2 regions of the Allobosea sp. 29B genome follow, and region 2 is predicted to be linked to the other one. Evidence: predicted binding sites of a transcription regulator. Region 2 holds the regulator's gene; the other holds the start of a gene.
The links. The regulator LexA, encoded in region 2, represses DNA repair genes until DNA is damaged. The targets are predictions, from matches to a motif close to TGTTCNNNNTGTGTTCNG.
Positions count from the first base shown of each region.

Region 1: the regulator LexA is predicted to act here: its motif matches at 3,186-3,203, upstream of GV161_RS17510 (PA0069 family radical SAM protein).

Region 1 covers NZ_LR733817.1:3,618,845-3,623,294, forward strand. Annotated here, with positions in the region: gene GV161_RS17500 (site-specific DNA-methyltransferase) at 1-837, opposite strand, end outside; gene GV161_RS17505 (ribonuclease HII) at 1,151-1,762, opposite strand; gene GV161_RS17510 (PA0069 family radical SAM protein) at 1,953-3,140, opposite strand; gene GV161_RS17515 (glycosyltransferase family A protein) at 3,258-3,746, shown strand; gene GV161_RS17520 (neutral zinc metallopeptidase) at 3,750-4,450, opposite strand, start outside.
Region 2 covers NZ_LR733817.1:5,397,370-5,413,953, forward strand. Annotated here, with positions in the region: gene GV161_RS26125 (aldo/keto reductase) at 1-402, shown strand, start outside; gene GV161_RS26130 (YciI family protein) at 547-912, shown strand; gene GV161_RS26135 (RNA polymerase sigma factor) at 915-2,177, shown strand; gene GV161_RS26140 (thioredoxin family protein) at 2,380-3,156, shown strand; gene GV161_RS26145 (MarR family transcriptional regulator) at 3,176-3,697, opposite strand; gene GV161_RS26150 (VOC family protein) at 3,924-4,349, shown strand; gene GV161_RS26155 (DoxX family protein) at 4,452-4,871, shown strand; gene GV161_RS26160 (SRPBCC family protein) at 4,901-5,452, shown strand; gene GV161_RS26165 (DUF1579 domain-containing protein) at 5,506-6,042, shown strand; gene GV161_RS26170 (aminodeoxychorismate/anthranilate synthase component II) at 6,177-6,794, shown strand; gene trpD (anthranilate phosphoribosyltransferase) at 6,809-7,822, shown strand; gene trpC (indole-3-glycerol phosphate synthase TrpC) at 7,831-8,643, shown strand; gene moaC (cyclic pyranopterin monophosphate synthase MoaC) at 8,640-9,122, shown strand; gene glp (gephyrin-like molybdotransferase Glp) at 9,125-10,336, shown strand; gene lexA (transcriptional repressor LexA) at 10,586-11,320, shown strand; gene GV161_RS26200 (ComEC/Rec2 family competence protein) at 11,314-13,425, opposite strand; gene gltX (glutamate--tRNA ligase) at 13,745-15,163, shown strand; gene gltA (citrate synthase) at 15,433-16,584, shown strand, end outside.

The sequences.
Region 1 (4,450 bases), 1.8 Mb from region 2:
CTCGCGCTCGATGCCGATGAAATGCCGGCCGAGTGCCTTGGCGACGGCACCGGTCGTGCCGGTGCCGAAGAAGGGATCGAGCACGACGTCGCCGGGATTGCTGGCCGAAAGCAGCACGCGGGCGAGCAGTGATTCGGGCTTCTGGGTCGGATGGACCTTGGCGCCCTTGTCGTCCTTCAGGCGCTCATCGCCGGTGCAGAGCGGCAGATACCAGTCCGAGCGCATCTGCAGGTCGTCATTGCCGCCCTTCAGTGCCTCGTAATGGAAGGTGTATTTGGACGCTTCGCCGCGCGCCGCCCAGATCAGCGTCTCATGCGCATTGGTGAAGCGGCGGCCGCGGAAGTTCGGCATCGGATTGGCTTTGCGCCAGACGATGTCGTTCAGCATCCAGAAGCCGAGATCCTGCAGGATCGAGCCGACGCGGAAGATGTTGTGATAGGAGCCGATCACCCAGAGCGCGCCGTCCGGCTTTAGCGCGCGGCGGCAGGCGGTGAGCCAGGCGCGGGTGAAGGCGTCGTAATCGGCGAAGGAGGCGAACTTGTCCCAGTCGTCGTCGACGGCGTCGACGAGGCTGTCGTCGGGCCGGCGCAGATCGCCGCCGAGCTGCAGATTGTAGGGCGGGTCTGCGAAGACAAGGTCGACGCTCCCGGGGGGGAGGGCCTCTATCGCGGCGACGCAATCGCCCACGATCACCTGGTCGAGCGGAAGCTCGCGAGGGAGTATCTGAGAGTGGAGAAGGCTCTTGGCCTTCATCCGGGCCCCCAGCGCGGGCCGTCCGGTACGCGAAACCTGAATCCGGACGGGAGCGCTGGCGGTCCCGGTACGCGAGGTACTCATGACGCCAAGACCGTTACGCAACTTCAACAGTCGCGATCCTGGCCGGTCAGGGTAAAGGGCGGGTTTCCAGGTTGAAAAAAATGCGTCCCATTCTGGGGCTGCAGATTTTGCCTAGCCCTTTGAATATGTTTGGGAATTCGTAACGGAAGTTAAGGAAGGGTAAGCGGCGCCTGGCTGCCGTTGGGGCAAGCGTCATGCTCGGGCTCGACCCGGGTATCTCGGGCCGGAAGAGGCTCCGGTTGCCGCCTGCTCGTCATGAGATTCTCGGGTCGGCGCTTCGCTCCCCCGAGAATGACGAGCCCGGTCGTCGCCGCTATCTCGTCCAGACACCCTTGATCGGCGCGAAGGAATAGCGGTGCGCAGGGCAGGGACCCTTTTCCTTGATGGCGGCGCGGTGCGCGGCCGTTCCGTAACCCGCATGGCTGGCGAAGCCATAGGCGGGGTAGGTGAGCGAGAGCCGCGCCATCATCCGATCGCGCATCACCTTGGCGACGATCGAGGCCGCGGCGATCGAGGCGATCAGCCCGTCGCCGCCGATGATCGCCTCGCAGCCGCAGGCCAGCGCCGGCGGATCGTTGCCGTCGACCAGGACGAGATCGGGCGATAGCGGTAGTGCTCCAACCGCGCGCCGCATGGAAAGCAGCGTCGCCTGCCGGATGTTGATCGTGTCGATCTCGGTCGCCGAGGCGCTGCCGACGCCGACAGCAAGCGCGCTGGCGAGGATTAGCACGCAGAGCTCTTCCCGGCGTTGGGCGCTGAGCTCCTTCGAATCGGCGAGTCCGTCGGGGATCGCCGAGGGGTCGAGGATGACGGCGGCCGCGACGACCGGGCCTGCGAGCGGACCGCGCCCGACCTCGTCCACGCCGGCGACGCGGGCGCGCCCGGCAATCATCGCGGCCTGCTCGCGGCTGAAATCGGCGGTCATGGCCCGGCTATGCCAGATCGTGGCCTGAAGGTCTGCCGGAATTGCATCTTGTCCACCAGCCACGATCCATATCCAACCGGTCATCCCGGGCGGACGTAGTCCGACCCGGGATCCATTCCGGAACGGCTCAGGCATGGATCCCGGACCTCCGCTTCGCTGCGTCCGGGATGACATCCGTGGGTATGCGGGATCAGAACAAGCTCAACTGCGCCTTCTCCTTCTCCGGCTTGACGAAGAGGTCGGTGCGAAGCCGCAGCCGCGTGCTGTTGAAGCCGAGCCGCTCGGCCGCCATTTCGAAGCGCCTGCCGATCATCCAGGCATAGGGGCCGGAGCCGACCTGGCGCTGGCCCCAGGCGGCATCATAGTCCTTGCCGCCGCGGGTCGAGCGGATCAGCGAGACGACATGGCGCATCTTGTCGGGGTGATGCGTCACCAGCCAGTCCTGCACGATGTCCTTCACCTCGAGCGGCAGGCGCAGCAGCACATAGCCGGCCTCGCGAGCTCCCGCAGCCTTGGCGGAGTCGAGGATGCGCTCGATCTCATGCTCGTTGATCGCCGGCACGATCGGCGCGACCAGCACCGTCACCGGAATGCCGGCTTCCGACAGCTTGCGGATCGTCTCGATGCGCTTGGCCGGGGCGGCGGCGCGCGGCTCCATGTTGCGGGAAAGCTTAGGATCGAGCGTCGTCACCGAGAGCGCGACCTTGACCAGCCCCTTTGCCGCCATGGGCGCGAGGATGTCGATGTCGCGCTGCACCAGCGCCGATTTGGTGACGATGCCGACCGGGTGGTTGAACTTCGCCAGCACCTCGAGGATCGAACGCATGATCCTGAGCTTCTTCTCGATTGGCTGGTAGGCGTCGGTATTGGTGCCGATCGCGATGGTGCGCGGCTGGTAGCTCGGCGAGGACAGTTCCTTCTCAAGCAGCAGCGCCGCATCGGGCTTGGCGGTCAGCTTGCTCTCGAAGTCGAGTCCGGGCGAGAGGCCGAGATAGGCATGGCTCGGCCGCGCGAAGCAGTAAACGCAGCCATGCTCGCAGCCGCGATAAGGGTTGATCGAGCGGTCGAACGAAATATCCGGGGAGTCATTGCGTGTAATGATCGTGCGCGGCTTCTCGACCGAGACTTCGGTCTTGAACGGCGGCAGTTCGCCGAGCGAGCCCCAGCCATCATCCTCGCTGATGCGCTGTTCTGCCTCATAGCGGCCGCCGGGGTTGATCGTCGCGCCGCGTCCGCGCCGTCTGTCAGGGTCGATCTGGCTGCCGATATGGGCGAGCGGATCGACCGGCGCGAGCCGCACCGGTGCCGAGACCGTGCCCGGCTCGCTGTCGCGGCGCTTGAGCGGTTGCGTCTTGGCTGAGGGTCTGGCCTGCAGCATGGCTTCGTCTCCTCGGCGGAATCGGATGTTCCGAGACCAAGGAATGTGAACATATAGAGAACGAAAGGCAAGTGACAGGATTGCGACATGTTGCACTGCGTCATAAGCTGATCGCTCATGATCACTGCCGTCATCTGGGCCAATCGTGACGCCGAGGCGCTGGCCGCGACCTTGTCCGTGCTGATTCCAGCGGTCGCCAAGGGCGTGATCGGCCATGCCGTGGTGGTCGACGATGGCGACGACGCCGCGATCGCGCGGCTCGCCGATGAGACCGGTGCGAGCTACGTCAAGGCCAAGGCCGGCGAGGCCTGGTCGTCAGGAGTCGCCCAGGCGCGCGGCGACTGGGTGATCCTGCTTGAGGCCGGCGACCTGCCCGAGCCGCAATGGACGCCGAGCATCGAGCGGCATCTGTTGACCGCAGCGGCTCGGCCGGCGCTGATGCCGCTGCGCGGCATGGCTGCGGCGCTGCGCGAATGGGGCGCGGTCTCGCTGCGCTCGCGCGGCGTCAGGGCGGGGCTGCTCGCGCCCAAGAAGCAGATCCTCTCCGGCCGGCTGGCGCGTGCGCCGCGCCGGCTTACGGTCCGCCGCGAGCGCGCCGAGCTCTGAGGCTCAGAGCTGGTTGGTGCGGAAGGTGTCGCAGCTCTGCATAGAGCCCGATTTGAAGCCGGTGTTGAACCAGCGGGTACGTTGCGCCGACGAGCCGTGCGTGAAGGAATCCGGCACGACCACGCCGCGGCCCTGCTGCTGCAGCTTGTCGTCGCCGATCGCCGAAGCTGTTCGCATCGCCTCGTCGATGTCGCCGGCCTCGATCCGGTCCATCGCCTGGAGGTTGTAGGCCCAGACGCCGGCGAAGCAGTCGGCCTGCAATTCGACGCGCACCGACAGCGCATTCGATTCGCGCTCGGAGATCCGTTGGCGCAGTTCGTTCACCTTGGGCAGGATGCCGAGCTGGTTCTGGATATGATGGCCAATCTCGTGGCCGATGACATAGGCATAGGCGAAGTCGCCGCCGCCGCCGAGCTTGCGCTGCATCTCCTGGAAGAAGGAGAGGTCGAGATAGACCCTCTGGTCGTTGGGGCAATAGAACGGCCCCATCGCCGACTGGGCCGTGCCGCATCCCGAGCGATCGACCCCGCTGAACAGCACCAGCTTGGGCGGTACGTATTTCCGGTTGGCCTGCTGCGGCAGCACCTTCGTCCAGATGTCTTCGTTCTGCGCCAGCACGGCCGAGATGAACTTGCCCATCTCGTCCTGCGGCGGGCCGGCCGATTTGCGCTGCTCCTGTGTCGGCGCGCTGCGTCCGCCGATGC
Region 2 (16,584 bases):
TGGAGCCCGCTCGGCTGGGGTCGCCTCACCGGCAAGATCCGCCGCGGCCAAGCCCTGCCCGAAGGCAGCCGTCTGCACCAGACCGCCGATTTCGGCCCCCCGGTCGACGACGAGAAGCTCTATGCCATCGTCGACGTGCTCGATGCGCTCGCCAAGGAAACCGGCAAGACCGTGCCGCAGATCGCGATCAACTGGCTGCTGCAGCGCCCGACCGTCGCCTCGGTGATCATCGGCGCCCGCAACGAGCAGCAACTGCGCGACAATCTCGGCGCCGTGGGCTGGACTCTGACGCCAGAGCAGATCGCGAGACTCGACAAGGCGAGCGCAACGGTGCCGCCCTACCCGGCCTTCCCCTATCATCGCCAGGAGGGCTTTGCCCGGCTCAACCCGCCCGTCGTTTGATACTCCAAACCTTTCTTGGTCGTCCCGGGTCGGGCTACGCCTGCTCCGGGACGACTCGGTTTGAACGCAGCTTGATTTTTTTCGCGCCTCCTTGTCGGCTGCCGGCCCGGCCAATCGTCCTTGGCCTGAACCGGAGCGCCGCGCATGCACTACGCCATCCTTTGCTATCATTCCGAAGAGGTCGTCACGGCCTGGACGAAGGAGCAGAACGAGGAGGTCATGGGCCGCCTTGAAAAGGTCCGCCAGCGCATCGCCAAGGAGGGCAAGCTCGGTCCCGTGGCGCGCCTGCTGCCGACCACCGCGGCGACAACCCTGCGCAAGGACCGCGACCCGCCGCTCATCCTCGACGGCCCCTTCGCCGAGACCAAGGAGCAGTTCCTCGGCTTCTACATCGTCGACGTCGCCGATCTCGACGAAGCACTCGGCATCGCGCGCGAGCTCGGCGAAGCCAATCCGGGCGGCGCTTTCGAGGTCCGCCCGCTCGCCGTCTACTATCCGGCCGGAGTCTGATCATGGCGGAGATCGCCTGGATCCATGCGGCGCTGACCTCGGCGCGCCCTCAGGCGATCAGCGCCCTGCTCCGCTATTTCCGCGATCTCGACATCGCCGAGGAGGCCTATCAGGAGGCCTGCCTCCGGGCACTCCGGACCTGGCCGCAGAACGGCCCGCCGCGCGACCCCGCCGCCTGGCTGATCTTCGTCGGCCGCAATGTCGCGCTCGACCAGGTCAGGCGGCAGAAGAAGCAGGAAGCCCTGCCGGAGGAGGACCGGCTCTCCGATCTCGGTGACGCCGAGAGCGAGGTCGCCGAGAGGCTCGACGGCGGCCATTACCGCGACGACATCCTGCGCCTGCTGTTCATCTGCTGCCACCCCGATCTCCCGTCGACGCAGCAGGTGGCGCTCGCCTTGCGCATCGTCTCGGGGCTCAGCGTCAAGCAGATCGCCCGTGCGTTCCTGGTCGGCGAGAGCGCGATGGAACAGCGCATCACCCGCGCCAAGGCGCGCGTTGCTACTGCCCACGTCCCGTTCGAGACGCCCGGTCCGGTCGAACGCGCCGAGCGCCTCGCGGCGGTAGCGGCGATGCTCTACCTCGTCTTCAACGAGGGCTACTCCGCCAGCGGCGCCGAAAGCGACCGCCGCCGCCCCTTCAGCGAGGAGGCGATCCGCCTGACGCGGCTGTTGCTGCGGCTGTTCCAGACCGAGCCGGAGATCATAGGGCTGCTCGCCCTGATGCTGCTTCAGCACGCCCGCGCCGCGGCGCGTCTCGACGCCGACGGCCAGATCGTCCTGCTGGAGGATCAGGACCGCTTGCTCTGGAACCGCGAGATGATCGCCGAAGGCCTGGCGCTGGTCGACAAGGCAATGCGCCATCGCCGGCCCGGTCCTTACCAGATCCAGGCAGCGATCGCCGGCGTTCATAGCCGCGCGGCGCGGGCGGACGAGACCGACTGGGCCCAGATCGACATCCTTTACGCCACGCTGGAGCATATCCAGCCATCGCCGGTGATCACGCTCAACCGCGCCGTCGCCATCGCCAAGCTGCGCGGGCCGGAGGCGGCGCTGGCGATGGTCGAGCCGCTCGAACAGCAGCTCTCTGGCTATTTCTACTTCTTCGGCTTCAAGGGCTGGCTGCTGATGCAGCTCGGCCGCGACCGCGAGGCGCGCACGACCTTCAATCGCGCCATTGCGCTGGCCGGCTCGGCCAGCGAGGCCGCCCATATCCGCCAGCATATCGACCGTCTGATGCGCGAGAGCGGACAGGTCGCGGCCGGCTGAGACCGGCGAGCAATCGCTGCTTGAAATTTCTGAGGTGCCGTGTCGGCACAACGCCCGCCCGTTCGTCCTTGCCTCAAAGGGGCGACGAGCGAATGGTGCCGGCTACAAACGGTCGAAGCCAAAAACTCGTCGATGACAACCGCTTGCCTCGGACTCCTGAGCTTCAGGATCCGAGGCGGCCAGCGCAGCGAGGAGACCGACCATGACGCAGACCACCGTCAGCAAGGAAGACTGGATCGCCGCCCGCAGGGCCCTGCTCGTCAAGGAAAAGGAGCTGACGCGCCAGCGCGATGCCATCGCCGCCGAGCGCCGCGCTTTGCCGCGCATCCGGATCGAGAAGACTTATGTCTTCGATACGCCGACCGGGAAGCAGACGCTCGCCGACCTCTTCCGCGGCCGCAGCCAGCTCATCGTCAAGCATTTCATGCTGGCGCCCGGCCAGTTCGAGGGCTGCGTCGGCTGCTCCTTCGAGGCAGACCATGTCGACGGCGTGCTGCAGCATCTCGAGCGCCATGACGTCGCCTATGTCGCGGTCGCGCGGGCGCCGCTCGCCGAGATCGAGGCCTACAAGACCCGCATGGGCTGGCGCTTCCACTGGGTCTCGTCCCATGGCAGCGACTTCAACTACGATTTCGACGTCTCCTACGCGTCGGAGCAGCTCGCCAACGCCTCCTACAATTTCGAGACGATCGCCTCGCCGCTGGAGGACCTGTCCGGCCACACCGTCTTCGAGAAGGACGCGGATGGGACGATCTACCAGACCTACTCGACCTTCGGCCGCGGCGCCGAGGAGGTGCTCGGCACCTATATGTATCTCGACCTGACGCCGAAGGGTCGCAACGAGACCGGCCCGGCCGGCAACCTGACCGACTGGGTCCGCCCGCACGACCGCTACGATACGCCCGGCAAGACCGACATGACCGGCCGCTGGCACGAGGAGCCGTCGGCGTCCTGCTGCCACACTCCGGCGGCGGGCTGAGGGCGAACACGCTCTCGCTCTAGCCGATGTCGGCGCTCTCCAGACTGAGCGCGAGCTTGCGCAGCAGCGCCGCCAGTTCCTCCTGCTCGTGCGCACTCAGCCCTGCGAGCAGGTGCTTCTCCAGCGCCATGTCCTCGCGGAACGTCGCCTCGGCCTTGGCGCGGCCGGCCTCGGTCAATTCGACCAGGAGGCTGCGCTTGTCCTCCTCCGCCTCGCGCCGCCGGATCAACCCGGCCGCCTCCAGACGGTTGAGGCGAGCTGTGAGCCCGCCCGAGGAGATCATCAGCGTGCGGTAGAGTTCGGTCGGCGTCAGCCGCCATGGCGCTCCGGCCCGTCGCAACGTCGAGATCACGTCGAATTCGCCGGCATCGAGCCCATGGCGGGCAAAAACAGCCTCGATTCCCGGCCGCAGCCGCAATGTGATCCGGCGCGCCCGGCCGATCACCGCCATGGGCGAGGTATCGAGCTCCGGCAGTTCCTGCTGCCATTGCCCGCGCAGCCGGTCGATATGATCGCCGCCTTGCTCCGTCCTGTCGTTCATCCCCGCCTCCGCTGATCCGATAGGGGGCATGATGCAAATATCTTGACATCGAGACAATATCGGATTTATCTTGCCATCAAGATAGATTGCAAAAATGGCGTTGCGAAGAAATTTTCACTCGCCCTGTCGGAACGCCCGGACCGCCAACGTCCTTGCAGCAGCCGACCGGACTTAACCGGTCTGAATCCAATCGAAGCGCCTACCAACCCGCCATCGGAGTTCGACAATGTCCCAAGCTGCAGAAGCCATCCAGCCGCAGGCCCAGCCCGAGACCCGCGGCGGCGTCGTCGCCTATCTCGCCGTTGACGGCGCGGTGAAGGCCTCGGAATTCTACCAGAAGGCCTTTGGCGCGCAGGAAGTGGCCCGCATGCCAGTCGACGAAAAGGGGCGGACCATGCATATCCACCTCTACGTCAACGACGGCTCGCTGATGCTGAGCGATCCCTATCCCGAGCACGGCTACGCCTGGGAGAAGCCGCAGGGCTTCACCCTCACCCTGCGCGTCGACGACATCGACTTCTGGTGGAAGCGCGGCGTCGAGGCCGGGATGGAGGTCGTCACCCCGGTCGACCTGATGTTCTGGGGCGACTGCTACGGCCAGTATCGCGACCCGTTCGGCGTGCTCTGGGCCTTGGTCTCAGCGCCCAAGTAAGCAGCGGCGCCGGGCAGCCGGCGCCATTCACATCGTCATGCGTCCCCAACCGGCTGTCCTCGCAGCCGGGCAGGCGGAGCCTTGTATCCAGCGGAGCATCCCATGCAGTCCGTCTCCATCAACACCGCCACGCCGACCGGACAGCTCTGGGCCGGGCGCATCATGAGCGGCCTCGTCGTCGCGTTCCTGATCTTCGACGGCGGCATCAAGCTCGCGCCGCTCGCCATCGTGACCGAGACCATGCAGCAGCTCGGCTATTCCGGCTCGCCGGAGCTGGCCCGCGGACTCGGCGTGATGACGCTGGTCATCGCCTTGCTCTACGCGCTGCCGCGCACGTCGGTGCTCGGCGCGATCCTGCTGACCGGCCTGCTCGGCGGCGCGATGGCGACGCATCTGCGCGTCGGCAGCCCGCTCTTCAGCCATCTCCTCTTCGGCCTTTATCTCGGCCTCCTGGCCTGGGGCGGCCTTTATCTGCGCGATCCGCGGCTGCGCCGCCTGTTCCCCGTCCGTCTCGACGCCTGACCCACACCCACGCAACACAGGAGAGTGCCATGCTCACATACATCGCCATCGCCGTGCTCGCCCTCGTCGCCGGCGTCCTCATTGTCGCCGCCCGCAAGCCCGATGTTTTCCAGGTCAGCCGTTCCGCGACGATCCGGGCGACGCCCGAGCGCATCTTCGCTCTGCTCGCGGACTTCCAGGAATGGGGCGCCTGGTCGCCCTATGAGAAGAAGGATCCGGCGATGACGCGCAGCTTCAGGGGCGCGACCTCCGGCGTCGGCGCCATCTACGCCTTCGACGGCAACAAGCAGGCCGGCACCGGCGAACTTACGATCGTCGAGGTCCAGGCACCGACCAAGCTCGCCGTCACGCTCGACATGACCAAGCCCATGGCCTGCCACAACCTGATCACCTTCAGCCTCACCCCGGCAGAGGGCGGCACGCTGGTGACCTGGCACATGCAGGGCGCCTGCCCGTTCATGGGCAAGGTCATGGGCACGATCTTCAACATGGACCGCATGGTCGGCGGTGATTTCGAGAAGGGCCTCTCTGCGCTCAAGCAGGCCACGGAACGCCCGCAGCTGGTTGCTGCCGCGGCCTGACCGCAGCGCATTCGACAGTCGATCGCAAAGAAGCACGCAAAGGAGGAACTGCCATGACCAACGCCGCAGAACGCGACAAGACCCAGGCCAACGACATGAGCGGCTGCATGCCGGCCAAGCCCCAGGCGGAGCATGAATGGCTCCACCAGTTCGTCGGCGAATGGACTTATGAGGCCGAGTGCCTGATGGGCCCGGACCAGCCGCCGATGAAGTCTTCGGGCACGCAATCCTTCTCGTCTTTCGGCGGGCTCTGGCTCGTCGGCGACGGCACCGGCCAGATGCCGGACGGCAGCCCTGCCGTAACCCGGATGACTCTGGGCTACGATCCGCAGAAGGAGCGCTATGTCGGCTCCTTCATCGGCTCGATGATGGGCAATCTCTGGGTCTATACCGGCACGCGCGACGCTGCCGGCAAAGTGCTGACGCTCGACACGGAAGGCCCCGACTTCACCAAGCCCGGCAAGATCACGGCCTACCAGGACATCCTCGAGATCAAGAGCCCGGACCATCACATCCTGTCTTCGCAGACAAAGGGCGAGAATGGCGAATGGGTCCAGTTCATGACGGCGCATTACCGCCGGGTGAAGTAACCCCGTTCGTCGATACCGACGACAATCTTTCGAGGGTGCGGAGCGACCAGCTCCGCGCCCTCATGCTTGACCGGCACGCGGGTTCGGGGGCATGTGCAAGCCCTAAGAAACTGGGTTGGGACGGCCCCAAGACGATGCGCATCCTGCTGATCGACAATTACGACAGCTTCACCTGGAACCTGGTCCACCTGATCGGCGGGCTCGGTGCGCAGGTCGACGTGCGCCGCAACGATACGCTCTCCGTCGATGACGCCCTCGCCGGCGACCACGATGCGATCGTGCTCTCGCCCGGCCCCTGCACCCCGAACGAAGCTGGCATCTGCCTCGACCTCGTCCGCCGGGGCGCCGACCGGAAGCCGATCTTCGGCGTCTGCCTCGGCCTGCAGGCGATCGGCCAGGTCTTCGGCGGCGAGGTCGTGCGCGCGCCTTTACCGATGCACGGCAAGGTCTCGACCATCACGCACCGGGCCCGCGGCCTGTTCCACGGCATCAACGGCCCGCTCGAAGCGACGCGCTATCATTCGCTGGTCGTCCGGCGCGAGACTTGCCCGACTGAGCTCTCGATCGAAGCCGAATCCGGCGACGGCATGATCATGGCGCTGTCGCATCGCGACCTGCCGGTCCACGGCGTGCAGTTCCATCCCGAGAGCATCGCCTCGGAGCATGGCGCGACGATCCTGCGCAATTTCCTCGATCTCGCCGAGCGATGGTCGCGCCAGAACGCCAAAGCCGCCCTTTCCGCGACAGCCTGATCGATCGAGTTCCCATGGACGACTTCAAACCCTTCATCGCCAAGGTCGCGACCGGCGCCTCGCTGTCACGCGAGGAGGCTAGAGACGCCTTCGAATCGATGCTCTCCGGCGAGGTGACGAACGCGCAGGCCGCCGCCTTCCTGATGGCGCTGCGCGTGCGCGGCGAGACCACCGAGGAGATCGCCGGCGCCGTCACCGCCATGCGCGCCCGCATGCTCACCGTCGAGGCCCCGGCCGACGCGATCGACATTGTCGGCACGGGCGGCGATGCCTCCGGTTCCTACAATGTCTCGACGCTGGCTTCGATCATCGTCGCGGCCTGCGGCGTGCCGGTGGCCAAGCACGGCAACCGCGCGGCGTCCTCGCGCTCCGGCGCCGCCGACGTGCTGACCGCGCTCGGCGTCAAGGTCGGGCTGGAACCGGCCGGCACCGAGCGCTGCATCGCCGAAGCCGGCGTCGGCTTCATGTTCGCGCCGACCCACCACGCCTCGATGCGCCATGTCGCGCCGGTGCGCACCGAGCTCGGCACCCGCACCATCTTCAACCTCGTCGGCCCGCTCTCGAACCCGGCCGGCGTCAAGCGGCAATTGATCGGCGCCTTCTCCGAGACCTGGCTGGAGCCGATGGTCAAGGTGCTGCAATCGTTGGGCTCGACGACGGTCTGGGCCGTGCACGGCTCCGACGGGCTCGACGAGATCACCACAACCGGCCCGACCCGCGTCGTCGCGCTGAAGGATGGCAGGATCAAGAGCTTCAACATCGCGCCCGAAGATGTCGGCATCGCCCGCGCCAAGCCTGAGGACCTGCGCGGCGGCGAGCCGGCGCAGAATGCGCAGGCGCTGCAGGACGTGCTCGGTGGGGCGAAAAGCGCTTTCCGTGACATCGCCGCCTTCAATGCCGCCGCGGCGCTCGCCGTCGCCGGCAAGGCCGCCACGCTCGGCGAGGGGCTGGCGCAAGCCTATGCGGTGCTGGACAATGGCAAGGCCAAGGCGGCGCTCGCGACCCTGGTCGCTAGCTCCAATGCGTGAGGCTGCCCATGTCCGATATCCTCAGGCGGATCGAGGCCTATAAGCGCGAGGAGATCGCGGCTGCCCGCGCCGCGGTGCCCCAGGCCGAGATCGAGAAGCGCGCCGCGGCTATGCCCGCGCCGCGTGACTTCATCGGTGCGCTCGAAGCCAAGCACCGCGCCGGCGGCCCGGCTTTGATCGCCGAAATCAAGAAGGCCTCGCCGTCCAAGGGCCTGATCCGCGCCGATTTCGACCCGCCCGCACTGGCCAGGGCCTATGCCGAAGGCGGCGCCGCCTGCCTCTCGGTGCTGACCGACACGCCCTCCTTCCAGGGCCGGCCGGAATATCTCGGCGAGGCGCGCGCCGCTTCCGGCCTGCCCGGCCTGCGCAAGGACTTCATGTTCGAGCCCTATCAGGTCTTCGAAGCCAGGAGCTGGGGCGCCGACTGTATCCTGATCATCATGGCCTCGCTCGATGACACGGCCGCGCGCGAGCTCAACGCTACCGCCAAGGCGCTCGGCATGGCCGCGCTCGCCGAGGTCCATGACGAAGCCGAACTTGAGCGCGCGCTCAAGCTCGACACCAGGCTGGTCGGCATCAACAACCGCGACCTGCGCAGCTTCGAGCTCAACCTCGCCGTCACCGAGCGCCTGGCGCCGCGCGTGCCGAAGGACCGCCTGCTGGTCGGCGAAAGTGGCATCTTCACGCATGCTGACATCGCCCGCCTGCAGGCTTGCGGCGTCGACACCTTCCTCGTCGGCGAGAGCCTGATGCGGCAGGCGGACGTGGCGGCTGCAACGCGCGAGCTTCTGACAGGCAAGGCCACCGAGGCGGCAGCGTGAGCCGCCTGACCCATCTCGACCAGAAGGGCGAAGCCCATATGGTCGATGTCGGCGACAAGGCCGAGACTGTCCGGGTCGCCGTCGCCGAAGGCCATGTGGTGATGCAGCAGGAAACACTCGCCATCGTCCGCGATGGCGAGGCCAAGAAAGGCGATGTGCTCGGCACTGCCCGCCTCGCCGGCATCATGGCCGCCAAACGCGCCCATGAGCTGATTCCGCTCTGCCATCCGCTGCTCTTGAGCAAGATTTCCGTTGACCTCACGATCGACGAGGGCCTGCCGGGCGTACGCGTGCGCGCCGAGGTCAAGCTCACCGGCAAGACCGGTGTCGAGATGGAAGCGCTGACCGCCGTCAGCGTCGCCTGCCTCACTGTCTACGACATGGTGAAGGCGGTCGATCGCGCCATGCATATCGAAGGTATCCGACTCGTGCATAAATCCGGTGGCAAGTCCGGAACCTACGAGATCGCAGGACCATAGGCATGAGCCTCACCCCCGTCCCGGTCGCGCTCAAGGCGCTGCTCGACAGCGTGCCCGGTCCGACTAAGGCCGAGACGCTGCCGCTGGCACACTGCGCCGGCCGCGTGCTGGCCGGGGATGTCGCCGCGCTCAGAACCCAACCGCCCTTCGCCAATTCGGCCATGGACGGCTATGCCGCCCGCGCCGCCGATCTCGAGCCGGGCAAGGAGCTCAAGGTCATCGGTGAATCCGCCGCCGGCCGTGGCTTTCCCAGCCCGGTCGGCCCGGGCGAGACGGTGCGCATATTCACCGGCGCGCCCATCCCCGATGGCGCTGACGCGATCCTGATCCAGGAGCATGCCGAAGGCGTCGGCAGCCCGGTCATCCGCGTCACCAGTCCGGCGAACAAAGGCCAGTTCATCCGCCCGGCCGGGCTCGATTTCGAGACCGGCGAGATCCTGCTGAAGGCCGGCCGCCGGCTCGACAGCGCTGCGCTCGGCCTCGCCGCCGCTGCGGGGCATCCAACCCTGTCCGTCCGCCGCAAGCCGCTGGTCGCGATCCTCGCTACCGGCGACGAGCTCGTCCTGCCCGGCGAGCCGGTCGGTCCCGACCAGATCGTCGCCTCCAACAGCTTCGCGCTCGCCGCGCTGATCGAGCAGGCCGGCGGCACGGCGCTCGACCTCGGCATCGCCCGCGACAACCATCCCGACCTCGCCAACAAGATCGACGCGGCACGCAAGGCGTCCGCCGACGTGCTGATCACGCTGGGCGGCGCCTCGGTTGGCGAGCACGATCTCGTCCAGGCGGCGCTGAAGGCTCAGGGCATGGAACTCGGCTTCTGGAAGATCGCGATGCGCCCGGGCAAGCCGATGATGATGGGCCGGCTCGGACCGATGGTCGCGCTCGGCCTGCCCGGAAACCCGGTCTCCTCGATCGTCTGCGGCCATCTCTTCGCGATGCCGCTGGTCGAAGCCCTGCTCGGCATCGCCGAGCCCGAGCGCGATCGCAGCGAAGCCGCCATCCTCGCCGTCGATCTGCCGGCCAATGACGAGCGCCAGGACTATCTGCGCGCCACTGTCGAGACCATCGATGGCGAGCGGCGGGTCAGGCCCTTCGCCAAGCAGGATTCCTCGATGCTGGCGAACCTGTCGCGCGCCGAAGCCCTGGTGATCCGCCCGGCCTTTGCCGAAGCGGCCAAAGCGGGCGATCCCTGCCGGATCATCCGGTTGCGCTAGCCAGAGTTCCAATCCTCACACCTTGTCATTCCGGACAAGCCGCGTCAGCGGCGCCGATCCGGGATCCATTCCGGAACCTCATTCGGAAAGGCTCCGGAATGGATCCCGGGTCTCCCATTCGGTCGCCCGGGATGACAACGCTCTGGAAGCATGCGTTCTGCTCGGGCAATCCCTTGCGGAACACAAAGCGAACAGCTATGGTGTTCGTGCTTTGTTTCGATTCTAGCCCGAGAGGCGAGCGGCGCGACCATGCTGACACGCAAACAGTTCGAACTGCTTCGCTTCATCCATGAGCGCCTGCGCGAATCCGGCGTGCCGCCCTCCTTCGACGAGATGAAGGATGCGCTCGACCTGCGCTCCAAGTCGGGCATTCATCGCCTGATCATGGCGCTGGAGGAGCGCGGCTTCATTCGCCGGCTTCCGAACCGGGCCCGCGCCCTCGAAGTCATCAAGATGCCGGACGGCATCGGCGGACCGCAGGCGCAGCGCGGCCGCTTCAGCCCCTCCATTGTCCAGGGCGGCCTTGGCCAGACCCCGCCTGCCCCCGCCCCGGCAGCCACTCTGGCAAAGCCGCGCCCGGCTGCTGAAGAGAACGGGCGTTCGACGGTTTCCATTCCCGTCATGGGCCGCATCGCTGCCGGCACGCCGATCTCGGCGATACAGGATCGCAGCCATAGCGTTACGATGCCGGCCGACATGCTCGGCGGCGGCGAGCATTACGCCCTCGAAGTCCGCGGCGATTCGATGATCGAAGCCGGCATCCTCGACGGCGACACCGTCGTGATCCGCAAGCAGGACACCGCCAATACTGGCGACATCATCGTCGCCCTGATCGACGACGAGGAAGCGACGCTGAAGCGGCTGCGCAAGCGCGGCTCCTCGATCGCGCTCGAGGCCGCCAACCCCGCCTACGAGACGCGCGTGCTCGGGCCCGACCGGGTCAAGATCCAGGGCCGGCTCGTCAACCTGATGCGGCGCTACTGAAGCGCCTCGGCATCCTGTGCCGACTCCGCAGCTGCTGCGGCAGTTGCCGGAGCAGGTGTTGATTCGGGCGCTGGCCTCGGTTCCGGTCGCGCCCGGGTCCATGGACGCAGGCGCGTGACCTCGTCGGCCGTATAGGCGCGCCAGCCGCCACCAGCCGCGTGATAGGCGGTGGCGCCGTCGCGGATGAGCGCGCTGCGGTCGATCAGGCGGGCAGCGCAAGGGGCTGTCCAATAAAGTGACGTCACCACGAGGTCGGCGCGCTGGCAGTCTTCGACCAAGGCAATGCGGTCGCGCGTATAGGCGACGCTGCGCCCGTCCGGCAGGCGGATGATGCAGCCGCGCGCATCGCAAGCGGCGCCATTGCGCAGCGCCGCATCGTCAGGCGCGCGCGAATCGCCGTCGGCATGCAGCCATTGCGTCAGCACGAAGCGGCTCGGCTTGCCGGCCAGCACCATCTTCCCCTCCTGCCCCCGCACCAGCACGCCCGAGCCGTCACGCTCGATCAGGATGTCGGGCCGTGACGGAGCCGAGGCCAGCGCCAGCCCGCCGACCAAGGGCAGCGCGGCAAGGAAGCGCAGCGCCGTCGTCCACAAGGTCAGCCAGAGCAGCGACAGCGAGAACAGGATCAGGGCGGTCGAGCCGAAAGCAGGCAGCACTACGGTCGAGCGGTCGATGCCGGCGACCCAATGGGCAAGCTGGAGCACATAGCCGGAGGCCCAGCCCATCAGCGCCCAGGCCGGCCAGTCGAGCCCGAACGGATAGGCGAGCACGCCGAAGACCGCGGCGGGCATCACGATCAGCGAGACGAAGGGCAGCGCCAGCGCATTGCCGAGCAGGCCGAACGGGTTGAAGGTCTGGAAATGGTAGACGCCATAAGGCGCCGTCGCCGCGGTCGCGACCATGGTGGTCGTCAGAATGCCGACGGCCGAGAGCCAGAGCGGCCGCAGGGGCCAGGGCCATGCGGCGGCCGCGGCATCGGGCACCCGCTCCTGCCAGCGCTCGGCAAAAGCGATCAGCGCCGCGACCGCACCGAAAGACATCTGGAAGCTCGGCCCGAGTAGCGCCTCCGGCTCGCGCAGCAGCACGATGATCGCGGACAGAGCGAGGTTGCGCATGGAGAGTGCCGGCCTGTCGACCAGGATCGCCCCCAGCATGACCAGCGTCATGATCAGCGAGCGCTCGGTCGCGACATCGGCGCCGGAGAAAATGCAATAGGCGGTGGCGCCGAGCATGGCGGCGAGCGCCGCGAGCTTCTTCACCGGCCAGTGCAGCGCCGCCGTCTGCGACAGCGCGAGCAAGGCCCGCACCAGCCAGAAGATCGTGCCGGCAGCGAGCACCATATGCAGGCCGGAGATCGAGACGATGTGGTAGATGCCGGCGGCGCGCAGGTCGTTGTTGGTCGCCTCGCTGATCAGCCCGCGCTTGCCGGTGACGAGGGCCGCCGCCATCGCTCCCGCCTGCCCGCCGCCGCTGGTCGCGATGCGCTCGGTCAGCGCGTTGCGGGCCTGGTCGATCGCGACCGCCAGGGCGAGCCGGCGCGGCATCGGGATCGGGGCCGGTGTGAGCGCGATCTTGCCGGCGATGTTGCCGACGGCGCCGACACCCTGGAAGAAGGCATCGCGGGCAAAGTCGTAGCCGCCGGGGCGCGCCGGGCCTGGCGGCGGCAACAGGCGAGCGGTCGCGCTGATATGGTCGCCGGGCTTCAGCGTCGTCACCGGCGTGGTGACGCGCACCCGCCGAGGCCGCTGCCCGGGATCGACGCCCGGCAGGTCCGTGACCTGGATGACGATGCGCACGCCCTTCTCGCGCTGTTCCAGTGCCTCGACGAATCCGGTGAGCTTGCCGACATGATTGCGGGCGAGCGCCGGCGCCGCGATGTTTGCCGTCCGCCAGGTCGCGGCCGCAAAGCCGGCAAAGGCTGCCGCGATCGCGATACAGACCGCCATGACGGCGCGGCGCCGGCGCATCAGCAACGCGGCGAACGCAGACAGCACCAGCCCGGCCAGGGGCGCGGCCAGCCCCGGCTCGCGATCGGCCAGGAAGTAGAACAGCACACCGGCGCCCATGCAGACCGGCAGCCAGTTGAACAGGCGGCGGCGCTCCACCTCGGTTTCGAGTGCTCTACGGAAGCGGCCGCCCCAATCGGGCAGGACAGCAGATAGTGGCTGGGAAAAATGGGCGACGCGTCGCAAGCGCGCAGGCAGAGCCAGCACGTCCACCCTGCTACGGCGCTGTTCTGGCCCGTAGGAGAGCATCAGTCCCCCGTCGCGGCCGCGCGATGATCGTGCCCCCTCCCCGCAGGAGGCTCTTAACGGCAGCCGGCAAGCCATGTTACAGCGGCGGCGCCGGATGTCAGCCCCGGCCGAGGCCCGTATCCCAATCGCCCTCGCCTCACGCTTACCCGTTCCGCCGGAGCCTCCCTTCATGAGTGACACGGTCGTCACGCGCTTCGCGCCGTCGCCTACCGGATTCCTGCACATTGGCGGCGCCCGAACTGCGCTGTTCAACTGGCTCTATGCCCGCCGTCATGGCGGCAAGATGCTGCTGCGCATCGAGGATACCGACCGCGAACGCTCGACAGAGGGCGCCATCGCCGCGATCCTCGACGGCCTCGCCTGGCTCGGCCTCGATTGGGACGGGCAGACGGTCTACCAGTTCCAGCGCGCCGCCCGCCATCGCGAGGTCGCCGAGCAGATGCTCGCCGCCGGCAAGGCCTATTACTGCTATGCGACGCCGCAGGAACTCGACGCGGAGCGCGAAGCGGCGCGCGCCGAGGGCAAGCAGTGGCGTTATGACGGACGCTGGCGCGACCGCGACCCGGCGACCGCGCCCGAAGGCGTCAAGCCGGTGATCCGCCTCAAGGCCGAGCAGACCGGTGAGACCGTGGTCGAGGACGAGGTCCAGGGCCGCGTCACCTGGCAGAACGAGAATCTCGACGATCTCGTGCTGCTGCGCTCGGACGGCAACCCGACCTATATGCTCGCCGTGGTCGTCGATGATCACGACATGGGTGTCACCCACATCATTCGCGGTTCGGACCACCTGACCAATGCCGCCCGCCAGACGCAGATCTACCAGGCGCTCGGCTGGACCGTGCCGAGCATGTCGCATATCCCGCTGATCCACGGGGCGGACGGCGCCAAGCTGTCGAAGCGGCATGGCGCGCTCGGCATCGAGGCCTATCGCTCGATGGGTTATCTGCCGATCGCATTGCGCAACTACCTGCTGCGCCTCGGCTGGAGCCATGGTGACCAGGAGATCTTCTCTCCCGAAGAGATGATCTCGCTGTTCAACCTGTCCTCGATCGGCCGCTCGCCGGCCCGCTTCGACTACGCCAAGCTCGAGAACCTCAACGGCCTCTATATGCGCGAGTCCGCTGATCACGAATTGATGACGGCGCTGAAGGCGATCTGGTCGGAAATCGGCCCGCCGCGCGGCATCGGCACAGAGCCGTCTCCCGAGCTGGAGGCCAAGCTGATGGCGGCCATGCCCGGCCTGAAGGAACGCGCCAAGACGCTGATCGAGCTGATCGACAGCGCTTCCTATCTCTACGCCCAGCGCCCGCTGGCGCTCGAGCCCAAGGCGGCCGCCTTGCTCGACGAGGCTGCGCGCCAGCGTATGCCGAAACTGGCAGAAAAGCTCTCGGCGGTATCGGATTGGGCGCCGCCGCCGCTGGAGAGCGCGATCCGCGATTTCGCCGAGGAGAGCGGCGTCAAGCTCGGCCAGGTGGCGCAGCCCCTGCGCGCGGCGCTGACCGGCAAGACCACTTCGCCCGGCCTGTTCGACGTGATGGCGGTGCTCGGCCGCGACGAGGTGCTGGCGCGCCTCGCCGACGCGGCCTGACGCGTCAGAAAGGCTAATGACCGCTCGGTTGAACCCCTCGCGGAATTGGTCTAGCAACGCGCTGCGGATCGGCTGCTCCCGCTGCCGGTCCGGCATAAAAAATGCTTCAAAATCAGTTCGATGAACCCTGCCCGCCCGGACGTCCCGACATTCCCGTCATGGAGCCGTCATCGTGGGCCGTTCGGATGACGCCGGAACGCGACACGCAGCCGGTGCCCCCCGTTCGACCGGGCACATGACTGAAGAACGAGCCTGAAAGGATCGGACCCATGAGCGGAAATACCAGCCAGTTGGCTGTCGAAGGCAAGACCGTCGACATGCCGGTCAAAGCGGGTTCGATCGGGCCGTCGGTCATCGATATCAGCAAGCTCTACGGCCAGACCGGGATGTTCACCTACGACCCCGGCTTCACGTCGACCGCCAGTTGCGAGTCGCAGATCACCTATATCGATGGCGACGAGGGCGTCCTGCTCCATCGCGGATACCCGATCGAGCAGCTTGCCGAGCACGGCGACTTCCTCGAGACCTGCTATCTCCTGCTTTACGGCGAGCTGCCGACGGCGGCGCAGAAGGCCGACTTCGACTATCGCGTCACGCGCCACACCATGGTGCACGAGCAGATGGCCCGCTTCTTCCAGGGCTTCCGCCGCGATGCGCACCCGATGGCCGTGATGGTCGCCTCGGTCGGCGCCATGTCGGCTTTCTATCACGACTCGACCGACATCTCCGATCCGCAGCAGCGTATGATCGCTTCGATGCGGATGATCGCGAAGATGCCGACGCTGGCGGCGATGGCCTACAAGTACACGATCGGCCAGCCCTTTGTGTACCCGCTCAACTCGCTGGACTACACCTCGAACTTCCTGCGCATGTGCTTCGCCGTGCCGGCCGAGGACTACAAGGTCAATCCGGTTCTCTCGCGCGCGATGGACCGCATCTTCACCTTGCACGCTGACCATGAGCAGAACGCTTCGACCTCGACGGTCCGGCTCGCCGGCTCTTCCGGCGCGAATCCCTTCGCTTGCATCGCCGCCGGCGTCGCTTGCCTGTGGGGCCCGGCGCATGGCGGCGCCAACGAGGCGGCGCTGAAGATGCTCGAGGAGATCGGCAGCGTCGACAACATCCCGAAATACATCGCCAAGGCCAAGGACAAGAACGATCCGTTCCGCCTGATGGGCTTCGGTCACCGGGTCTACAAGAACTACGACCCGCGCGCCAAGATCATGCAGAAGACGACGCATGAGGTCCTGGCCGAGCTCGGCGTCAAGGACGACCCGCTGCTCGACGTCGCCATGGAGCTCGAGCGTATCGCCCTGCACGACGAGTACTTCGTCGAGAAGAAGCTCTATCCGAACATCGATTTCTATTCGGGCATCACCCTCAAGGCGATGGGCTTCCCGACCTCGATGTTCACCGTGCTG